DNA from 2 places in the Kitasatospora sp. NPDC059827 genome. Region 1 is predicted to be linked to the other one. Evidence: riboswitches for the same ligand, from Rfam matches in the RefSeq annotation. Region 1 holds a riboswitch; the other holds the start of a gene.

Region 1 (3,199 bases):
CGAGGCGTTCATCGACGCCGCGAGGAGCCCGATGAAGGTCTCCTACAGCATGCTCGAGAACGGCGGCCACAACTTCGAGACCTGGAGCGCCCTGCTGCCGTCCTCGCTGGAGTGGCTGTCCCAGCACCTCAAGGTCCCGAACCAGCCGGGCCACCCGGGCCAGACCGTCTGACGGCGCCGCCCGCGGAACGCACCGAACCCCCGGAGGCTCCCGGGGGTTCGGTCCATTCCGGCGCCGGTCAGGCGACCCGCTCCAGCGTCCCGGTGTGCAGCTGGCCGACCCGGCCGCCCTCGCCCTCGAAGGTCCAGAAGGCCCGTACGGTCAGCGCGTTGAGGTCCATCACGTGACTGACGGTGATCCCGCTCTGTTCCGTCCAGCTGATGAAGTAGATCTCCGGCGCGACCTCGGCGACGTGCAGCCGCACGTCCTCCCACTGGCCCGCCGACTCACCGAGGCCCTCCCAGCGCAGCCGGGTGCCGTCGGCCGAGTAGGAGTTGCGGAAGGCCGCGCCGTTGTCGGCCCGGAAGACGTAGGTACGGCCGGCGAAGGCGGGCAGGGGCGCGGTCATGGTGGGGCGGAACCTCTTCTCTGGAACGGGGGACGGGTCGTACGGCTCCGGCCGGTGCTCTTGTGCACCGCGGAAAATCCCAGGGCTCCAATTTATCCGATGGGGCGGACTCGGGCGGCTCCACGCCACGGCGGTCACGCACGGTCCGCCACCGCCGCGCCGCGCACCGTGTGCGACCGGCGACCCGGGCGGGCCCGGCGGGACCGTGGGCCGGAGTCTGCTCCAGTGATCAACTCGGCCGCCACGCAGCGTCGTTGATCGACACCACTGTGAGCTGCGCGACAACCTGCTTGATCAGGTTGTCCGTCCACGGACGGCCTGCCTAGCCTGCAGTCGTCGTCCGCTGTCGCGGACCCCGCCGCCGGGACGCCGAGTCCCGTCCACCCGCCGGCGAGTACCCGAGCACCACAGCGGACGGGAGCGGGGGAACCAAGGTCAGCGCCCGGCCCGTACGCACCAGCGTGCGGGGCGTGGCTAGGGGTGAAGCCGCTCCACAGGCGGCCGGGCAACTGCAGCCCGAATCCGACAGCTCACCTCGCAGGCGTGGCAGAGGATCCCCATGCACCAGCCTGCCCGGCGCCGTCGCGCGCCCCGCCACGCCCGTCCGTCCCACCGCGGCCGCAACACCGCCCTCGCCACGACCGGGGCGCTCGCCATCACCGGCGCCGGCCTGCTCGGCCTGCCGTCCGTCTCCGGCGCCCAGGCCGCCACCGGCCCGACCGTCACCCAGGACCGGCTCGCCCCCGCCACCATGATCGCCGGCAGGGCCGGCACCGCCTCGCTGGCCCTGCACTCCTCGTCCTGCTTCACCGCCAAGACCGTCGGCGTCGGCGTCCGTGACGCGCGCGGCACCAACCTGGACTTCCCTGGCAACGCGAGCAACGTGCAGATCTGCCCCGGCGGACTCACCTACACCAGCGCCGCCCGCACCCTGGCCGCCGGGACGTACACCCAGTTCGGCTTCTGGCAGGACCTCGGCGGCGCCTGGCACAACCTGCCTTCGCAGCAGCTGGTGGTCTCGGCCACGGGTACGCCCACGCCGACCCCGTCCCCGACCCCGTCCCCGACGGCGACCGCGACCCCGACGGCGACCGCGTCCCCGACGGCGACCGCGACCCCGACGGCGAAGCCCACCGTAACTCCGACCGCGACTGCGACCCCGACCGCGACGCCGACCCCCACCGCCACGGCCACCCCGACGACCCCCGCGCCGTCCTCCCCGATCGCCGGCAAGTCGCTGACCTGGTCCGACGAGTTCAACGGCCCGATCAACTGGGGCCAGCGCTGGGTCGGCGACAAGAGCACCTCCTACAAGTACGGGAACCACAACCCGGACGACAACAAGCTCGACTGGCTGAACAAGAACAACGTCACCGTCGCGAACGGCGTCGCCACCTTCACGGCCACCCCGGGCGGGCCGACGCTGGAGAACGGCAAGCAGTCCTGGAACACCGGCTTCCTGACCACCGAGGGCTCGGCCGAGGGCTTCCAGGTCAAGACCGGCGACTACGCCGAGACCCGGGTCAAGCTGCCCGCCGGCACCGGCGCCTGGCCCGCCCTGTGGACCTGGAAGAACGGCAACGGGGAGATCGACTCCTTCGAGTACCACCCCGACAACCCGAACCTGCTGGAGCTGACCAACCACGTCAACCCCGGCAACCCCGACTACTACACCGACGCGAGCGCCGTCGGCACCGACCAGTGGGTGACCATCGGCACCTACTACGGCGCCAACTCGGTGGACTGGTACGTCAACGGCGTCAAGGTGTTCTCGGACGGCAAGGGCGTCGGGGCCAACTTCTCGGCGTACCTGATCCTCAACCTCTCGGTGAGCGCCGGCAAGTACCACCCGGCGCCGCAGGGGAACACCCCGATCACCATGGCCGCCGACTACGTCCGCGTCTACCGGTAACCACGGCCACCGGTAACCACGTGTACCGGTCACCACGAGCCCGCCCCACTGGTCATCGGACGTCCGGCAGCCGCTCGCCGGCGGCCGATGACCGGTGGGGCGATCCGGTTCGTGAGCCTTAGGCCGTCTCGACGACCCTGATGTCGAATGGCTGCCGGTTGTTCCCCTTGTCCCGGTCGTCCACGCTGTGCACCTCGACCGAGCCGCCGCCGAGCGTGCCCAGCGGCAGGTCGGGGGAGAGGTAGACCGGGACGAGGGCGGTCCTGGTGCGCCCCTCCTTCAGTCCAGGGCCGAAGACGCAGCGCACCTGCCGGCCGTGCTCCGCGACCTCGCAGTCCTCGGGGAAGTACGGGCCCTCGGGGGCGACGCCCTTCGGCAGGGTGACCACCACCGTGAAGGGCGAGGCGGTGGTGTCCGGGCCCCGGTTGGCGATGAGGGCATTGACGGTGGTGGTGCCGCCGGACGGCGCGGGATCCGGGTCGAGCCGGACCACCTCCAGGTCGGAGTCGGACGGCCTGGCGGCCACGGCGGGCAGGATGGACGCCTCGGGCGCGCCCGGCGCGACGACGCCCAGATCCGGTCGCGGCACCGGATGCCGCACCGCCCAGGAGGGCCCGGCGGCCAGTGAGGCCACCGCGCAGCCCGCCGTCACCGCCGCCAGCAATCCGGCCCGGCCGAACCTCCTGCGCCCCGTGCCGCCCCGCGCACCGTGCTGCTC
Region 2 (3,199 bases), on a different contig from region 1:
CACCACAGCGGGCAGGCGCACCGCACCGGCCGGGTGGGCATCCCGGGGGAGCGGCAGGCGGACCTGATGACCCACCTGCTGAACATCGACCCGCCGGACCACACCCGGCTGCGCCGCCTGGTGTCGAAGGCGTTCACGCCGCGCCGGGTGGCGGAGTTCGAGCCGCGGGTGCAGCAGCTCACCGACCGGCTGATCGACGGCTTCGCGCAGCGCGGTTCGGCGGACCTGATCCACGAGTTCGCGTTCCCGCTCCCCATCTACGCGATCTGCGACATGCTCGGCGTTCCCTCCGAGGACCAGGACGACTTCCGGGACTGGGCCGGAATGATGCTGCGACACACGAAGCCGGGCCACGGCGGTGGCCAACGCGGCGGCGTGGGGCGGGCGGTGAAGCAGATCCGCGCATACCTGCTGGAGCTGATCCACCGCAAGCGGGCGGACCTCGGGGACGACCTGATCTCCGGCCTGATCCGGGCGAGCGACCACGGCGAGCACCTGACCGAGAACGAGGCCGCCGCGATGGCCTTCATCCTCCTCTTCGCCGGGTTCGAGACGACGGTGAACCTGATCGGCAACGGGACGTACGCGCTGCTGCGCAATCCCGGGCAGCGGGCCCTGCTGCAGGAGTCGGTGGCCCGCGGCGAGACCGCGCTGCTGGAGACCGGGATCGAGGAACTCCTGCGCTACGACGGGCCGGTGGAGCTGGCGACCTGGCGGTTCGCGACCAGTGCGCTGACCATCGGCGGGGTGGAGATCCCGGTCGGGGATCCGGTGCTGGTGGTGCTGGCGGCGGCGGACCGCGATCCGGCCAGGTTCTCCGACGAGAACACCCTCGACCTGGCCCGGAGCGACAACCCGCACCTGGGGTTCGGGCACGGCATCCACTACTGCATCGGAGCTCCGCTGGCCCGGCTGGAGGGGCGGTCCGCGCTGGCCACGCTGCTTTCCCGGCTGCCGGATCTGCGACTGGCCGAAAGCCCGGAGAATCTGCGCTGGCGGGGTGGCCTGATCATGCGTGGATTGCGCGAACTTCCGGTCGAATTCAGTCCGGAGCCCCGGTCGCCGCACAGTCGTCCTGAGGCCACGACACGCTGACGAAGCATCCGGAACCGGCCACCGAGGGTGGTGTGAACAGCCATCAAACCGGACAAAGCCCCGCCGTTGGTAGGCGATCGAACACGGGCCGTAATTCTTGTGTGATGTCGGTGATATGAGCTTGTGATTCGTCTGAGGATCTGTCTAGTCTCCGTGGAGTTCGCAGCTGCGGACCTCGTGCGCGGACGCCGAATCCTGCCCGCCGCGTCACGGGAAACCGACCAGAACCCTGGGCAGGGGCGGGGGAACCAGGTTTGTTGCCGTTCCTCCACGGCTTGGGGTGAAGCCGCCCGCGCGGAGTCGATTCCGCAGACGGCGGCCGGGCCACCTCCCGGTCCGAACCCGACAGCTCACCTCGCAGGCGTGCGGAGAGGGACCTTCATGCTGTTCGTTGGAACCGGCCGTCATCGCCGTCGCACCCAGGCCGAGAAGGCCATCGCCGTCGCCGGTGTGGCCGGCGTCGGACTCGCACTGCCGCTCCTCTCCGCCACCGGCGCCTCCGCCGCCCCGGCCTCCGTCTGGGACTCCGTCGCCCAGTGCGAGAGCGGCGGCAACTGGAGCATCAACACCGGCAACGGCTTCTCCGGCGGCCTCCAGTTCACCCCCAGCACCTGGAAGGCGTACGGCGGCACCGCGTACGCGGCGCAGGCCAACCAGGCCAGCAAGGGGCAGCAGATCGCCGTCGCCGAGAAGGTCCTCGCCTCGCAGGGCCCCGGCGCCTGGCCGGTCTGCTCCCAGAAGGCGGGCCTGAGCAAGGGCGGCGCCCCGGCCGAGGTGGACACCTCCTCGGACGCCAAGCCGCAGAAGCAGCAGGCCCAGAAGCAGCAGGCGCCCAAGCAGCAGGCCCCCAAGGCCGCCGCCAAGCCCGCCCAGCCGAAGCCGGTCCAGCAGTACGCGCCGAAGCACGCCGCGCCGAAGCAGGCCGAGCAGCCCGCCGCCCCGTCGGCGCAGCAGTACGCCCCCAAGCACGCCGCCCCGCGGGCCGCCCAGGCCCCGGCCGCCACGACCGGCCACGACTACACCGTCCGGGACGGTGACACCCTGTCGGGCATCGCCACCGCCCAGGGCGTGTCCGGCGGCTGGCAGGCGCTCTACGACGGCAACCGCACCACGGTCGGCGGCAACCCGGACATGATCGTGCCCGGCCAGGTCCTGCACCTGGGCTGAGCCGGACCGTTCCACGGCGAACGACACGCTGGACACGTAGGGGGCCGCGCCCGGCGGCCCCCTACGTCCGCGTTCGCCCGCCCCGGTGGGACGCCCCGGTGGGACGCACCGGTGGGACGCACCGGGACGAGCAGGTGAACTACCGGTGGGTAGCCGGGCCACACGGTGAGACGCAGCCCGGGCCGACGTGGCCCCGGGAGCCCGGGCGGTTAGGCTCTGGTCGTAACGACTCCGCAATCGTCCGGCCGACAGCACCACCCGCAGCCGGACCCTGCTTCCGCAAGGAGATGCTTCGTGCCGTCCATCGATGTCGTCGTAGCCCGTGAAATCCTCGACTCCCGCGGCAACCCCACGGTCGAGGTCGAGGTCGGCCTCGACGACGGCAGCACGGGTCGTGCCGCTGTTCCGTCGGGTGCCTCGACCGGCGCCTTCGAGGCGCTCGAACTGCGCGACGGCGACAAGAACCGCTACTTCGGCAAGGGCGTGGAGAAGGCCGTCCTGGCCGTCATCGAGCAGATCGGCCCCGAGCTGGTCGGCTACGACGCCACCGAGCAGCGCCTGATCGACCAGGCCATGCTCGACCTGGACGCCACCCCGGACAAGTCCTCGCTCGGCGCCAACGCCATCCTGGGCGTCTCGCTGGCCGTCGCGCACGCCGCCTCCGAGGCCAGCGACCTGCCGCTGTTCCGCTACCTGGGCGGCCCGAACGCCCACGTCCTGCCGGTCCCGATGATGAACATCCTCAACGGCGGCTCGCACGCGGACTCCAACGTCGACATCCAGGAGTTCATGATCGCTCCGATCGGCGCGGAGTCCTTCTCCGAGGCCGTCCGCTGGGGCGTCGAGGTCTACCACACCCTCAAGGGCGTGCTGAAGGAGCGCGGCCTGTCCACCGGCCTCGGCGACGAGGGCGGCTTCGCGCCGAACCTGGACAGCA

The links. A riboswitch is a leader RNA that binds a small molecule or an ion and turns the genes downstream of it on or off. The one in region 1 is predicted to bind cyclic di-AMP.
Region 2: another riboswitch for cyclic di-AMP. It lies ahead of ACFV8H_RS08680 (transglycosylase family protein); the one in region 1 lies ahead of ACFV8H_RS25830 (hypothetical protein).

Annotation. Positions count from the first base shown of each region.
Region 1 is NZ_JBHWIV010000045.1:61,664-64,862, forward strand. Features, by position in the region: gene ACFV8H_RS25820 (alpha/beta hydrolase) at 1-172, shown strand, start outside; gene ACFV8H_RS25825 (MoaF N-terminal domain-containing protein) at 240-569, opposite strand; cyclic di-AMP (ydaO/yuaA leader) riboswitch at 1,005-1,126, shown strand; gene ACFV8H_RS25830 (hypothetical protein) at 1,129-2,481, shown strand; gene ACFV8H_RS25835 (hypothetical protein) at 2,600-3,199, opposite strand, start outside.
Region 2 is NZ_JBHWIV010000009.1:155,491-158,689, forward strand. Features, by position in the region: gene ACFV8H_RS08675 (cytochrome P450) at 1-1,095, shown strand, start outside; cyclic di-AMP (ydaO/yuaA leader) riboswitch at 1,305-1,475, shown strand; gene ACFV8H_RS08680 (transglycosylase family protein) at 1,477-2,262, shown strand; gene eno (phosphopyruvate hydratase) at 2,557-3,199, shown strand, end outside.